Regions from separate parts of the Streptomyces sp. NPDC030820 genome, predicted to be linked through region 1. Evidence: riboswitches for the same ligand, from Rfam matches in the RefSeq annotation. Region 1 holds a riboswitch; each other region holds the start of a gene.
The links. Region 1 has a riboswitch for cyclic di-AMP ahead of ACZ418_RS12455 (transglycosylase family protein). Riboswitches for the same ligand answer to the same signal wherever they lie in the genome.
Positions count from the first base shown of each region.

Region 1 (3,761 bases):
CGACCAGCTGGACCTTGTCGCCGAGGCGGTCGGTGATGACCTTCCAGCCGGCCCAGTCGTCCTCGAACAGCGGGTCCTCGATGGAGACGAGCGGGTAGGCCGCGACGAGCTCCTCGTAGTACTCCGTCATCTCGGCGGCGGAGCGCTCCTTGCCCTCGAAGAGGTACTTGCCGTCCTTGTAGAACTCGGAGGCGGCCACGTCGAGCGCGAGGGCGATCTGCTCACCGGGGACGTACCCGGCCTGCTTGACGGCCTCGAGGATGAGGTCGAGGGCCTCGCGGTTGGAGCCCAGGTTCGGGGCGAAGCCGCCCTCGTCGCCGAGGCCGGTGGACAGGCCCTTGGACTTCAGGACGGACTTGAGGGTGTGGTAGACCTCGGCGCCCCAGCGCAGGGCCTCGGAGAAGGACTCCGCGCCGATCGGGGCGATCATGAACTCCTGGATGTCCACGTTGGAGTCCGCGTGCGAGCCGCCGTTGAGGATGTTCATCATCGGCACCGGCAGCAGGTGCGCGTTGGGGCCGCCCAGGTAGCGGAAGAGGGGGAGGTCGGACGCCTCGGAGGCGGCGTGGGCGACGGCGAGGGAGACGCCGAGGATGGCGTTGGCGCCGAGGGAGCCCTTGTTGTCGGTGGCGTCCAGGTCGAACATGGCCTGGTCGATCAGGCGCTGCTCGGTGGCGTCGTAGCCGACCAGCTCCGGGCCGATCTGCTCGATCACGGCGAGGACGGCCTTCTCGACGCCCTTGCCCTGGTAGCGGTTGGGGTCGCCGTCGCGGAGCTCGATGGCCTCGAAGGCGCCGGTGGAGGCGCCGGACGGGACGGCGGCACGACCCGTGCTGCCGTCGTCGAGGCCGACCTCGACCTCGACCGTGGGGTTGCCTCGGGAGTCCAGGATTTCCCGGGCTACGACGACGTCGATGGACGGCACGAGCATCTCCTTCTGGGATGTGACGCTGGAAGTGCAGGGCGTTCTGCCTTACGGCTGTGCCTTGCGACTAGAGCCTAACCGTCCCCGGGGCGTCGGCCACCGACCGACCGTCCCGTGGACAGGAGGGACACGCAGACGGTACCCATTGTTCACCCTCGGAACAAAGGGGCCTGCCGGTGAGGCCCGGCTGAAGAGTGGGCGAACAGCGCGCGGAAACGAAAGACCCCGCCAACGAAAGACCCCGCCCCGGCGCGTACGGGGGAACACGCGCCGGGGCGGGGAGCCCGTGGGGACGGGGGTGGCCCTCACGAGGCCTTCAGTGCGGGCCGGAATGTGAGGGCGCTGTGGGCCCGTGCGGAGCCAGGTGTCACTTCAGGTGCAGCTGCTGGCCCGGGTAGATGAGGTTCGCGTCCTGGACGATGTCCTTGTTCAGCTGGAAGAGCTTCTGCCAGCCGCCCTTCACACCGTGCTTCTCGGCGATGGCGCTGAGGGTGTCACCCTTGACGACCTTGTACTCGCCGTCGCCCTTCTTGACCTTCTTGCCGGTCGGCGTGGTGACGGTCTTGCTCGCCTTCGGGGCCGTCCGCGTGGTGGAGCGGGTGGCGGCCTGCTGGCCGGTGGAGCGGGTGGCGGTGCTGCTGGACTTGGTGGTCGTCGGGGCGGAGCCGTTGTAGGCGGCGCTGGTCAGGCCCGTGCCGCAGACCGGCCAGGCGCCCTTGCCCTGGCCCGCGAGGACCTTCTCGGCGATGGCGATCTGCTGCGCCTTGGTGGCGAGGTCGGCACGCGCGGCGTAGGCGGTGCCGCCGTACGCGGCCCAGGTGGAGTTGGTGAACTGCAGACCACCGTAGAAGCCGTTGCCGGTGTTGATGGACCAGTTGCCGCCCGACTCGCACCGGGCGACGGCGTCCCACTGGGAGGCGGTGGCGGCGGAGGCGTTGCCGGCCGCCATCAGCGGGGCGGCGACGGCGGCGCCGGTGACGCCGGCGAGCGTGATGGCGCGGATGGCCTTGGACGGACGACGGTGCTTGCCCTTGCCGGAGAACAGCATGGATCGATCCCCTCACCGACGCCTGCGAGGTGAGCTGTCGGGTTCGGGCCGGTTGAGTTGCCCGGCCGCGCACTCGTTCATCCGAGGCGCGGCTTCACCCCAAGCCGGTCCAGCGTCAACCGCTGGGCCCGGCGCTTACCTTGGGTCCCCCGCTCCTGCCTACGGCGCTTGACGCGACGACTGTTCCCGGGCAGTCGCTGGCAGGATTCGGCGTTGCGACGGCCGGGGCTCGTGGTGACGAGCGGTCCTGACCGTAGACACGCGATCGGCGGAATTTCAAAGACGATCAGGGCTTCTGAGACTCATCCCACACTTTCGCCAAAACGGACATCAGTCGCGAAACGTGGCGTCAACTGCCGCCGTTCGCCGCCCTATTCGTCCCCGACTTTCAGGGTCTGACCGGCGGTGATGTGGTTCGGGTCGGCGCCGATGACCTTCTTGTTGCTGTCGTAGAGCGCCTGCCACCCGCCATCGACGTCAAGGGAGTCGGCGATGGAGACGAGGGAGTCGCCCTCACGGACGGTGTAGGTGCCCGTTTCACGGCTGGCGTGACGTCCGGCAGATGTGGCGTTCTGACCGTTTGTCACGCTTTCGTCCGCACTCTCACCGCGGTGACGTCCGCCACTGCTGAGCGCACCGGTGTCGACCAGGCTCCAGGAACCGGCGCTCTGCTGGTATTTGTCTGGGTTGTCGGCGCCCGAGGTGGCCGTGGGAGAGCTGTCGCCCCCCTGTGACGTTCCGCCGTCGCGCGAGCCGGACTTGTCGGTCTTGTCGGATTGGGGGGTGCTGGTCCCGGCGGAGTCGCCGGTGCCGTCCGGGGTCCCGGTGGTGTGCTCGCTCGGGGTCGGCGTGGCGCTCCCGTTCGAGGGGGAACCGGTGGAGTCCGAGCCGGAGGAGTTCGAGGCGGAATCGGAGCCGGAGCCCGAACCGGAGTCCGGGGAGGACGAATCCGGCAGACCGGACGAGGCGGAGCCGCCGGCCGAGCCGGACGCGTCACTCGAACCGCCGTTGCCGGAGCCGCCGACGCCGGGGTCGACGTCGACCGAACCGGAGTGGGAGGTCAGCCCGGCGGTCAGCGCGCACATGGCCCACGGCTTGGTGCCCTGGTCGGCGAGGATCTGCTCGGCGACGGCTATCTGTTGGGAGCGGCTGGCCTGGTCGGCACTCTCGGCGTACTGCGTGCCGCCGTACTTGTCCCAGTCGTCCTGGGAGATCTGCAGACCGCCGTAGTAGCCGTTTCCGGTGTCCGCGCTCCAGGAACCGCCGCTCTCGCACTCGGCGACCTTGTCCCACGTGGTGCCGTCGGCCGCGCTCGCACTGGCGGCGCCGAGCAGCGGGATGGCGATGGCGGAGCCGGTCACGCCGGCCGCGACGAGGAGGGCCGGAGCCTGACGGGGGCGACGGTGACGACCGTTCCCGGAGAGCATGCGGAAGCCTTTCGTGCGACAGCAGGACCGGCGCGGCGAAGTGGTGCCTCCTGCCACGCTGATGGGTGAACGTATCGGCAGACGATCACTTGTCACAAGTTCATGCCGCGCAGATCACGTGAAGATCACAGAGTTGAATGTTTGCCATCCCCTTCTCGCGCGACACCGAAACTCCCGTCCCGTCCGCTTTGTCACCCACCGGGGCCGCGCCGGGGATCCCCGGCGCGAACGTCCCGTCGTCGCGTGCTCGCGGGATCGCCGCGCCCGAGGAGTGCCCCTCTTACAGGCTGTGGGCGCTGATGTCGCCGTAGGCGGTGGTCGCGTGGATGTTCAGACCGGCGGCGCCGTCGGTGTTCCTGAG
Region 1 covers NZ_JBVIEB010000004.1:132,876-136,636, forward strand. Annotated here, with positions in the region: gene eno (phosphopyruvate hydratase) at 1-931, opposite strand, end outside; gene ACZ418_RS12455 (transglycosylase family protein) at 1,293-1,973, opposite strand; cyclic di-AMP (ydaO/yuaA leader) riboswitch at 1,978-2,150, opposite strand; gene ACZ418_RS12460 (transglycosylase family protein) at 2,345-3,400, opposite strand; gene ACZ418_RS12465 (DUF4097 family beta strand repeat-containing protein) at 3,681-3,761, opposite strand, start outside.

Region 2 (3,761 bases), on a different contig from region 1:
GAGTGGCTGGACCGGCTGGGCACGGTCGCCGGCCGCGCCGACGAACTGTGCCGGTACGCCGTCCTGTTCGGCGACCCGCAGCTCGCCCTCACCGCCGTCAAGCGCGTCCTGGAGGTGACCGCGCAGGAGGTCCAGGAGGTCGCCCAGGCCCGTCTGCGCCCCGACAACCGCGCGGTCCTGGTCTATGAACCGAAGTCCCCGGAGAAGGCCCCGGACGCCGACGTTCCCGAGGACCCGGAGCAGGAAGCCACCGTAGAGGCCGGTAACGAGAACGAGGAGACGGCCAAGTGACCGAGCTCGCCACCATGGACTTCCACCCCCAGCCGCAGGCCGGCGAGGCCAAGCCCTGGGCCTTCCCGGCCCCCGAGCGCACCGCGCTCGACAACGGCCTGACCGTGCTGCGCTGCCACCGCCCCGGCCAGCAGGTCGTCGCCGTCGAGGTGCTGCTGGACGCGCCCCTGGACGCCGAGCCCGCCGGCCTGGACGGCGTCGCCACGATCATGGCGCGGGCCTTCTCCGAGGGCACCGACAAGCACTCCGCCGAGGAGTTCGCCGCCGAGCTGGAGCGCGCGGGCGCCACGCTGGACTCGCACGCCGACCACCCCGGCGTCCGGCTCAGCCTGGAGGTCCCGGCCTCGCGCCTGGCCAAGGGCCTCGGCCTGCTCGCCGACGCGCTGCGCGCGCCCGCCTTCGCCGACAGCGAGGTGGAGCGGCTGGTCCGCAACCGCCTGGACGAGATCCCGCACGAGCTGGCCAACCCCTCCCGCCGGGCCGCCAAGGAGCTCTCCAAGGAGCTGTTCCCGGCGGTCTCGCGCATGTCGCGCCCGCGCCAGGGCACCGAGGAGACCGTCGAGAAGATCGACGCCGCCGCCGTACGCGCCTTCTACGGCCGGCACGTACGCCCCGCCACGGCCACCGCGGTGGTGGTCGGCGACCTCACCGGAGTCGACCTGGACGCGCTGCTCGCCGACACCCTGGGCGCCTGGACCGGCACCCCGGGCGAGCCGCGGCCCGTGCCGCCGGTGACCGCCGACGACACCGGGCGCGTGGTCATCGTGGACCGGCCCGGCGCCGTGCAGACGCAGCTGCTCATCGGCCGCGTCGGCCCCGACCGGCACGACCGGGTGTGGCCCGCCCAGGTGCTCGGCACCTACTGCCTCGGCGGCACCCTCACCTCCCGCCTGGACCGCGTCCTGCGCGAGGAGAAGGGCTACACCTACGGTGTGCGCTCCTTCGGCCAGGTCCTCCGGTCCGCGCCGGACGGCACGGGCGCCTCGATGCTCGCCATCAGCGGCTCCGTGGACACCCCCAACACCGGCCCCGCGCTGGAGGACCTGTGGAAGGTGCTGGGCACCCTCGCGGCGGACGGCCTGACCGACGCCGAGCGGGACGTGGCCGTGCAGAACCTCGTCGGGGTGGCGCCGCTGAAGTACGAGACCGCGGCGGCCGTCGCGAGCACGCTGGCCGACCAGGTCGAGCAGCACCTGCCCGACGACTTCCAGGCGACGCTCTATCAGCAGCTCGCGGCGACGGGCACGGTGGAGGCCACGGCGGCCGTCGTGAACGCCTTCCCGGTGGACCGTCTGGTGACCGTCCTCGTCGGTGACGCCTCGCAGATCAAGGCACCGGTGGAGGCGCTCGGCATCGGTGAAGTGACAGTCGTGGCGGCCGAGTAACCGCACGCGCGCGTGGGGCCCTGTCGGTCTACGGACCGTCAGGGCCCCTGCCGTTTTCGCTCCCTTACGGGATGCCCGATTTGAGGTGGAGGTTGCCTGTCTGCCCTGTGGGATGCGCTACAAAAGCCCGGATCCGTTTGGGGTTCGAAAGCCGGCTTACGTAGCGTCACCCGGGCTGTTCGTCGTAGGCAGTGCGCCGCACCCGCGGCACCGGACAGCAATCGCCGAGTCCCCGTACGGCGCGAGCCAGGGGAGCCGGGGACCCACGCAGTCCCTGGGGTGAATCGGGCGCCCGCGCGAGCGCGAGGGGGCCCGTAGGAGACCTTCCTGCTCCGAACCCGTCAGCTAACCCGGTAGGCGAGAGGGAAGGAAAGGACCAGCCACTCCATGGCGTTCATGTGCGCCACCGGGAAGCACCGCAAGCCCGGCCGGGTCAAGCGCACCACCGCTCAGGCGGCGGGCATCGCGGCCCTCACCACCACCGGTGCCATCGGCACCCTCGCCGCCTCCCCGGCGCTCGCCGCCGAGAACACCGTGGGGCAGACCGGCCTCACACCGGTCCTCACCCTGAGCGACGACGTGGCCGAGCACATCGCCGCGCAGGCCGCCGCGCAGAAGCAGGCCGCCGAGCAGAAGGCGGCCGAGGAGGCCGCGGCGAAGAAGGCGAAGGAGGAGCGCGAGGCCAGGGCCCGCGCCGCCCGGGAGGCCGAGCGCAAGCGCCTGCTGAACACCTTCGTCGCCCCGATCGCGAACTCCTACGTCTCCACCGGCTACAAGGCGAGCAGCTCCCTGTGGTCCTCCGGCTCGCACACCGGCATCGACTTCCACGCGGCGAGCGGCACCCCGGTCCACGCGGTCGGCTCCGGCACCGTCGTCTCCACCGGCTGGGGCGGCGCGTACGGCAACCAGATCGTGATCAAGATGGCCGACGGCATGTACACCCAGTACGGCCACCTGTCGTCCATCGGCGTCTCGGTGGGCCAGCAGGTCACCCCGGGCCAGCAGATCGGCCTGTCCGGCGCGACCGGCAACACCACCGGCCCGCACCTGCACTTCGAGGCCCGTACGACCCCCGACTACGGCTCGGACGTCGACCCCGTCGCCTACCTCCGCAAGCACGGCGTGACCGTCTGACGCCCCTTCGCGCGACCTGCGAAGCCCCGGCTCACCGAGCCGGGGCTTTCGTCGTTTTTTCACGGGCGCCACCCGATCCGCTGACCAAAAAATATCCATGGATTCCGGCCCGCCGTCGGAAATTCCGGCTCATTGGAATAGAGTCACGGAACACGCGTCCATCGTCGACGTTTCACGGGGATTAAGGCGGAGGTCGGTCATGCGTATTCCGGCGCACTCGGTGTGCACGGCCATCCGGGACGACATCGTCGCGGGTGTCTACGAGCGCGGCGGCCGGCTGACCGAGGAAGTCCTGGCCCGCCGCTACGGCGTCTCGCGCGTCCCCGTCCGCGAGGCCCTGCGGACCCTGGAGGCCGAGGGCTTCGTGGTGACCCGCCGGCACGCGGGCGCGTGCGTGGCCGAGCCGACCGAGCAGGAGGCCGCCGATCTGCTGGAGATGCGCCTGCTGCTGGAGCCGCTCGGTGCCGCCAGGGCCGCCCAGCGGCGCACCGAGGCTCATCTGAAGGTGCTGCGCGGCCTGGTCAGGCTGGGCCAGGAGCGGGCTCGCAGGGGCAACAGCGACGATCTGCGCTCGCTGGGCGGCTGGTTCCACGAGACGCTCGCCCAGGCCTGTGGCAGCCCCTCGCTGACCGCGATGCTCAGCCAGCTGCGGCACAAGATCGCCTGGATGTACGCGGTGGAGGCGCCGCCGAGCCCGGTGGACTACTGGGCGGAGCACGGCGCCATCGTCGATGCGGTGGCGCGCGGCGACGGGGAGCGCGCGCGGGCGCTCACGGCGCTGCACACCGAGCGCGCGACGGCCGTGCACCGGCTGCGTTTTTCCGGGACCGGCGAGCGTGTGAGGACTTCGCAACACGCCGTAAACATGTCGGGCCTCCGGCATTAACACGGGCGCCGTATACAAAGAAGAGGTATTCGGCTGCGCTGTATTTCCCGCTGCCTCAATTCCGG
Region 2 covers NZ_JBVIEB010000011.1:124,010-127,770, forward strand. Annotated here, with positions in the region: gene ACZ418_RS28830 (M16 family metallopeptidase) at 1-291, shown strand, start outside; gene ACZ418_RS28835 (M16 family metallopeptidase) at 288-1,676, shown strand; cyclic di-AMP (ydaO/yuaA leader) riboswitch at 1,889-2,051, shown strand; gene ACZ418_RS28840 (M23 family metallopeptidase) at 2,064-2,810, shown strand; gene ACZ418_RS28845 (GntR family transcriptional regulator) at 3,010-3,696, shown strand.
Region 2: it holds a riboswitch for cyclic di-AMP, as region 1 does, so the genes downstream of both, ACZ418_RS28840 (M23 family metallopeptidase) here and ACZ418_RS12455 (transglycosylase family protein) in region 1, are expected to answer to the same signal.

Region 3 (3,761 bases), on a different contig from region 1:
GTGGTCGCGGCGACGGAGGTGAGCGCGCCCGGACTCTCCGCCTCGGTCGCCCAGCGCTGCCGCTCGCCGACCAGCCGCAGCACGAACTCGGCGGCCAGCGCGGCCCAGGCGACGCACGCCAGCGCCAGCACCAACCGGGAGAGTGTCTCGTCGCCGGTCATGTGCAGCCCCACCGACAGGATGCCGGTCGCCATCACGGCGGCCCCGGCCGCGGGGGACCGTCCCGCCCACAACGCACGCAGACGACCTGAGATGCCGGGCATGCGCCCGATGCTAGGGAGCCGCGGGGTGCTCGCCCGGAAGGGCACGCGCGCGTGGACAGCAAAAACGCCGGTACGCGCGCGGGACCGTGAAAGGTCGGCACCGCGCTTGCGGAGGCAGGGAAGCCGGGGCGCGTGGATGCCGGAAGGCTGTGGCCGCGTGGACGGGGGCTGGAGGGCGTTGGCCGCGTGGATGGAGGAGCGGCCGGCGTGCGTGGTCAAAGGAACGGTCGGCGCGCGGCGCGTATCGACGGAGGAACGGCCCCACGCGCGCGTGGACGCGGACGGCGCGACCTTCATGCCCTGTCGCACCAGCCAAACGGCCCCACGCGCGCGTGGACGCGGAGGACGCCGGTATGCGCCCATGGACAGGCCATCCGCCGACGCGCACCCCCAAGACACCGGCACGCGCGCGTGGAGCCCAGGGCGTAGGCACGCGCCCGCGTGGACGTGCCGTTCGCGCGGCACGCGCGCGTGGCCCTGCAATGCGATGGCACGCGCGCGTGGAGCGCGAGTCGGCCGGGGCGCGGCCGTGCCCGGGATGGGCGGTCAGCCCGGGCGGACCACGCTGTGGATGATCGACTCGCCGCCGTAGTAGATCGACTCCTCGCGGACGTACGCGCCCGGCTTCGGGGCGTGGATCATCATGCCGTTGCCTATGTAGATGCCGACGTGGCTGATGTCGTCGTAGAAGAAGATCAGGTCGCCCGGCCGCGCGTCGGCGAGCGAGACCGTGGTGCCCGCGTTGACCTGGTCGTACGTGGTGCGAGGAAGCGTGACGCCGGCGGCCTTCCAGGCGGCCTGGGTGAGGCCCGAGCAGTCGTAGGAGTCCGGACCGGTGGCGCCCCACACATACGGCTTGCCGATCTGCGCGCGGGCGAAGGCGATCGCCTTCTCGGCCTTGGTGTCGTACGAGCTGGACGTGGTGGTGGACCCGGTCGAGCCGGAGCCCGTCGAGCCGGAGCCCGTAGAACCGGATCCGGAGGCGGACCCCGCGGAGGTGGACGACGACGAGGCGGCCTGTTGCTGAGCTGCCTGCTGCTTCGCCAGCTCGGCCGCCTTGCGCGCCGCCTCCTGCTCCTTCGCCCGCTCGATGGCGGCCAGCCGCGCCTTCTCCTGGGCCGTCAGCTGCGACAGCAGCTCGCGCGCCGTGGCCAGCTTCTTCTGCACGGTGGCCTTGGCGGTCTGCAGGTCGTGCTGTGAGTCGGTCAGCGTCTGCAGGCTCTCCGCGGCCTCGCGCCGCTTCTTCATGGTCGCGGCCTGCTCGCCGATGTAGTCGTCGACCGCGGTCTTCTCCCGCGAGGTCAGCCGGTTCATCAGCTGGGTCTGGTCGAAGTAGTCCTGCGGGTCGTTCGCCAGCAGGAAGGTGGCCGTGTCGGGGGCGGCGGCGCCGGTGCGGTACTGGGCCGCGGCGAAGGAGCCCAGCTCCTCGCGGGCCTTGTTGAGGCGTGCGGTGCGCCGGGCGACGTCGTCGCGCAGGGCGTCGACGCGGCCGCGCTGTTTGCCGGTCCGCTCCTTGGCCGCGTTGTACTTCTGGGTCGCCGACTCCGCCTGGCGGTAGAGATCGTCGACCTTCTTCTCGACCTCCTCCAGGCTCGGCTTGGCGTGATCGGTACTCGGGGCGGCCTCCGCGGTCTGCGAGAGCACAGCCATGGAGGTGAGGGCGGCGGTGGCGAGGGCGGGAGCGCGAAGGCCGGTTCCGATGGTCCCGCCGGGGCGCGGCTTGCGGTGCGACGCCAAGGGAGGCGACTCCTTCCAGTGGGCCGCCTACCGGGTTAGCTGTCGGGTTCGGGCGGTGGTTCGGAAGGGTTGCCCTACGGCGGCGTCCCGGGTGGGAGCCGGCCGATTCACCCCAAAGGTCGGTGGGTCCCCGGCTCCGGGCGCCCCGCGGGACGCGCCAGACTCGGCGGGGGCCGCGCGGCCCGGCGAGGCTCGCCGGTAGGGGTCGTACGGCCCGAACGCACGCTAGCCAACTGGTGTGACTCCTGTGAAGGTTGGTGCGTGATATGTCCGATACATTTTCGTGACCTGAGGTGGGTTTCGCTCGTCTGTCATCGGACGGTTCCCCTGTGTGAGCAGGGTGCGGGCCATTCGACGGTGAAGATCAACTCCGTTCCGGACCGGTCGGGTTCCTGGGACGGCGACCGGTTGTCGGTGGGGCGCCCTAGACTCGTAGAGCGATGAGCAGCCTCTTTGACGACAGCTTCCTGGCGGACCTCCAGGCCCCTCGCGGGCGCGAGGAGGAGCCCCCGCCGCCGCCCGAGGACGATCACGCTCCGGAGCCGCTTCCGGACGATCTGTTCGGCGGGAAGTTCGACGTGCCGCCGGACCGATGGGGGTCCCCCCGCTCGAGCGGAGCCGAGAGTGGGGGAGGGTACTACCGCGACGGCGCCCCGCGTCCCGTCCTCGACGCGGCGGCGCTGCTGGAGGGGCTGAACGACAACCAGCGCGCCGCAGTTGTGCACGCCGGCTCCCCGCTGCTCATCGTCGCCGGCGCCGGCTCCGGCAAGACCCGCGTGCTCACCCACCGCATCGCCCACCTGCTCGCCGAGCGGCATGTGCACCCGGGCCAGATCCTCGCGATCACCTTCACCAACAAGGCCGCGGGGGAGATGAAGGAGCGCGTCGAGCAGCTCGTCGGCCCGCGCGCGAACGCGATGTGGGTGATGACCTTCCACAGCGCGTGCGTGCGCATCCTGCGCCGGGAGAGCAAGAAGCTCGGCTTCACCTCCAGTTTCTCCATCTACGACGCCGCCGACAGCAAGCGCCTGATGGCCCTGGTCTGCCGCGACCTGGACCTCGACCCCAAGCGCTTCCCGCCGAAGTCGTTCAGCGCGAAGATCAGCAACCTGAAGAACGAGCTGATCGACGAGGAGGACTTCGCAACCCAGGCCACCGACGGCTTCGAGAAGACCCTCGCCCAGGCATACGCGCTCTACCAGTCGCGCCTGCGCGAGGCCAACGCGCTCGACTTCGACGACCTGATCATGACGACGGTCAACCTGCTGCGCGCCTTCCCGGACGTCGCCGAGCACTACCGCCGCCGCTTCCGGCATGTCCTCGTCGACGAGTACCAGGACACCAACCACGCCCAGTACGCGCTCGTGCGCGAACTCGTGGGCACCGGCGAGCACGACGAGGACACCCCGCCGAGCGAGCACGACCTCCCGCCCGCCGAACTGTGCGTCGTGGGTGACGCGGACCAGTCGATCTACGCCTTCCGCGGCGCGACGATCCGCAACATCCTCCAGTTCGAGGAGGACTACCCGAACGCGACGACGATCCTGCTGGAGCAGAACTACCGCTCCACACAGACCATCCTGTCCGCCGCCAACGCGGTCATCGAGCGCAACGAGTCCCGCCGCCCGAAGAACCTGTGGACCAACGCCGGCCAGGGCGCGCGGATCACCGGCTATGTCGCCGACACCGAGCACGACGAGGCCCAGTTCGTCGCCGACGAGATAGACCGCCTGGTCGACGCGCGCGAGGCCAGGGCGGGCG
Region 3 covers NZ_JBVIEB010000002.1:246,335-250,095, forward strand. Annotated here, with positions in the region: gene ACZ418_RS05730 (tellurite resistance/C4-dicarboxylate transporter family protein) at 1-263, opposite strand, end outside; gene ACZ418_RS05735 (C40 family peptidase) at 810-2,000, opposite strand; cyclic di-AMP (ydaO/yuaA leader) riboswitch at 2,030-2,135, opposite strand; gene pcrA (DNA helicase PcrA) at 2,441-3,761, shown strand, end outside.
Region 3: it holds a riboswitch for cyclic di-AMP, as region 1 does, so the genes downstream of both, ACZ418_RS05735 (C40 family peptidase) here and ACZ418_RS12455 (transglycosylase family protein) in region 1, are expected to answer to the same signal.

Region 4 (3,761 bases), on a different contig from region 1:
AGCTCCATCAGCGTGGCCTTGGCGTCGCACTCCCGCAGCGGCGCCAGCGCGGCCCGTGCCTCCTCCGCGTACCGCACGGTGTCCCTGCGGGCCTGCTCCAGCGCGGGGTGGGCGCGCAGCGCGGCCAGTGCCTCGGCGTGCCGGGCGTCGTCGCTGAGGTCGGAGTCCAGCAGCTCGCACAGCGCGATGTCCTCGGCCAGGCCGAGGCGGGCGGCCCGCTCGCGCAGCCGGAGCACGGGCAGGGTCGGGATGCCCTCGCGCAGGTCGGTGCCCGGGGTCTTGCCGGACTCGTGCGAGTCGGAGGCGATGTCCAGGACGTCGTCGGCGAGCTGGAAGGCGACCCCGAGCCGCTCGCCGTACTGGGTGAGCACGTCGACGACCGTCTCGTCGGCACCGGACATCATCGCGCCGAACCGGCACGAGACCGCCACCAGCGAGCCTGTCTTTCCGCCGAGCACGTCCAGGTAGTGCTCGACCGGGTCGCGGCCGTCGGAGGGACCGGCGGTCTCCAGGATCTGGCCCGTGACCAGCCGCTCGAAGGCGAGGGCCTGCACCCGGACCGCCTCGGGGCCGAGGTCGGCGAGGATCTGGGAGGCGCGGGCGAAGAGGAAGTCGCCGGTGAGGACCGCGACGGAGTTGCCCCAGCGGGTGTTGGCGCTGTCCACGCCGCGCCGCACGGCCGCCTCGTCCATGACGTCGTCGTGGTACAGCGTGGCCAGGTGGGTCAGCTCCACGACCACGGCCGAGGGCACGATGCCCGGCGCGTAAGGGTCGCCGAACTGGGCCGCGAGCATCACGAGCAGCGGCCGGAACCGCTTCCCGCCGGCTCGCACGAGGTGCTGCGCGGCCTCCGTGATGAACGGGACCTCGCTCTTGGTGGCCTCGAGCAAGCCTTCCTCGACAGCCGCCAATCCGGCCTGGACATCGGCTTCCAGAGCCTGGTCCCGCACGCTCAGCCCGAACGGCCCGACGACGGTCACGAGGGGTCTCCTGTCTGCTGGTGTCTGCTGGCGATTACACGGTTTGTCGATAGGTCGCTGCCATCACTCAAGTCAGCGTATCCGGTCCCTGTTCGATCACCGATAGCGCCCACCCGTCCAGCCTGGGCGGTATCGGATCACGACCGGTATGTTTTTGATCAAGTAATAAGAGCGGACATTCATCGACTTAACAGGAACCTGCACGCTTTGTCGCGAGACGAGGGGCGAGCGGAGTAATGCCTACACCCCAGACAACGACAGGCACCACACCAGGGGTTCCGCCGCGGGTTCCGTCATGGGCTTCGCCACGGGCCTCCGTCGATCCACCCGAATCCATCATGTCCGATTTGAAATACTTTGTTATTTCGTGAAATGGGTCACGGGCAGCCTCCGGCATCGAGGGTCCGCCGGAACCCCTTCTCCCCCGTTCCGTCCGCGAGTTGAGGGTTGGCAACCGCAAAGGATCAAGTACCCCATACGGCACAGACCAAGGTCAAATAGTGCATTGTGTGCATCAGGTACTTGTTTCGGACATGTGCTCTCGCATACGTTCCGGGCCGTCGGGCGGACGCCGAATCCTGCCGCCGCCCGTGTGACCCATCGACGAACTCATTCGTACGGCAGGAGCGGGGGACCCAGGTAAGTCGCCTGACCGGTCGGCACACGCCGCACCGGGACGGCTAGGGGTGAAGCCGTGCCTTCTCGCGAAGGCGCGGCCGGGCACCTCCCCGCCCGAACCCGACAGCTCACCTCGCAGGCGACGGAGAGGACTTCCCCATGCCTTCTGCCGCTCGACACCACCAGCCCCGCACCAACCGCCTCGCTCGCACCCTCGCCGTCGCCGGCACCGGTGCCACCGTCCTCGCCCTGCCGCTCATCGGCGCCACCAGCGCCTCCGCGGCCACCGGCACGACGACCACCAAAACGGCCTCCACCACCGTCGCCGGGTACCCGAACAACCTCGACGGCTGGATCCGCGAGTCCCTCGCGATCATGGCCCAGAAGGGCATCCCGGGCACCTACAACGGCATCTACCGCAACGTCATGCGGGAGTCGTCCGGCAACCCGTACGCCATCAACCTCTGGGACTCCAACGCCGCCAAGGGCATCCCGTCCAAGGGTCTCCTCCAGGTGATCGACCCGACCTTCAACGCGTACCACGTGGCCGGCACCGCCTTCAATCCGTACGACCCGGTCGCCAACATCACCGCGGCCTGCAACTACGCCGCCGCCCGGTACGGGTCCATCGACAACGTGTCCAGCGCGTACTGACCGGTCCCGCCGACCGGCACGGCATCGGCCGCCCGGTGCGCCCACACCTGACGGAGGGGCACACCGGGCGGCCGTCGCTCCTTCCGGAGAAGGTCGTGCACCGGGGACGGCCGCGTACTGATGTGCCGGTCAGTCGGTCGGGAACAGTCTTTCGAGGACGACGGCGATGCCGTCGTCCTCGTTCGACAGGGTGATCTCATCGGCCACCGCCTTCAGTTCGCAATGTGCGTTGGCCATGGCGACCCCGCGTCCCGCCCAGTCGAACATCGGGATGTCGTTGGGCATGTCGCCGAACGCCAGTGCCTCCTCCGCCGCGACCCCGAGCCGCTCGGCAGCCAGCGCGAGACCGGTCGCCTTGGTCACCCCGGACGGCTGAAGCTCCACGGTCCCCGGCCCCGACATGGTGACCGTGGCCAGTGAGCCCACCACCGCGCGCGCCGTGGCCGCCAACTCGTCGTCGGACAGGGTGGCGTGGCGCAGCAGCACCTTGCTGATCGGCGCGCACCACAGGTCGTCGCGCCGGCCGACCTGCACCGCGGGCAGGGTCGGGTGCGGCATCCGGTACCCGGGCTCGATGAGCGTGAGCCCGTCGACCCCGTCCTGGTCGACGGCCGCGTACACCTGCCCCACCTCGGCCTCGATCTTGCCGAGCGCGGTCTCGGCCAGCTCCCGGTCCAGCCGGACCGACCACAGCAGGCGGCCGGTCCCGGCGTCGTACACCTGTGCGCCCTGTCCGCACACCGCGAGTCCCGTGCAGCCGAGGTGCGCCAGCAGCGGCCGTACCCGCGGGGCCGGGCGGCCCGTCACCACCAGGTGCCGGGCCCCGGCCCGCGTCCCCCTCGCGAGCGCGGCGAGCGACCGGTCGGAGACGGTGTCGTCGCCGCGCAGCAGCGTTCCGTCCAGGTCGGTGGCGATCAGTGAATACGTGGGGGAGGCTGCCATGATCAGAGAATACGGATACCGGGCCCCACCGACTCACCTTGTCGTCCTGCGCACTTACGTACTGGTCCACCCCAAGTAGTGCTCCCCCACTCCTCGTTGATAAGGGCGCGCAGGACCGCAGGAGGCCTCAGCGATGAGCCGCCGCCAGGTGTTTCGTCAGGCGCGGTGAGGCGAACTCCGTGCCGCAGACGAAGCGCATCACCGGTCCGTACGACGACGCCGCCGGCAGGCCGGTGAAGTACAGGCCGGGAACGGACGAGACGAAGCCGGGTCCGAGCTTCGGCGTGCCGCGGCTGACCGCGAGCCGGGTGCGCAGTTCGTGGCCGAGGAAGTCCATCGCCGCGATGTCGACGCGGTAGCCGGTGGCGGCGATGACATGGTCGGCGGTGAGCCGCTCGGTGTGCCCACCGTGGGTGCGGACGGTGAGGACGGGGCTGCCGTCCGGTGCCTCGGCGTTCACGACCCGCTCCACGTCCTGCACCTGCACCGCGCGCTCGAAGCGCTCGCGCAGCCACCAGGCGCCGAGCGGTCCGAGGACCCGGCGGACCAGGAAGTGGCGGGTGGCCT
Region 4 covers NZ_JBVIEB010000002.1:34,627-38,387, reverse strand. Annotated here, with positions in the region: gene ACZ418_RS04725 (polyprenyl synthetase family protein) at 1-980, opposite strand, end outside; cyclic di-AMP (ydaO/yuaA leader) riboswitch at 1,572-1,753, shown strand; gene ACZ418_RS04720 (transglycosylase SLT domain-containing protein) at 1,758-2,252, shown strand; gene ACZ418_RS04715 (HAD family hydrolase) at 2,382-3,194, opposite strand; gene ACZ418_RS04710 (FAD-dependent oxidoreductase) at 3,322-3,761, opposite strand, start outside.
Region 4: it holds a riboswitch for cyclic di-AMP, as region 1 does, so the genes downstream of both, ACZ418_RS04720 (transglycosylase SLT domain-containing protein) here and ACZ418_RS12455 (transglycosylase family protein) in region 1, are expected to answer to the same signal.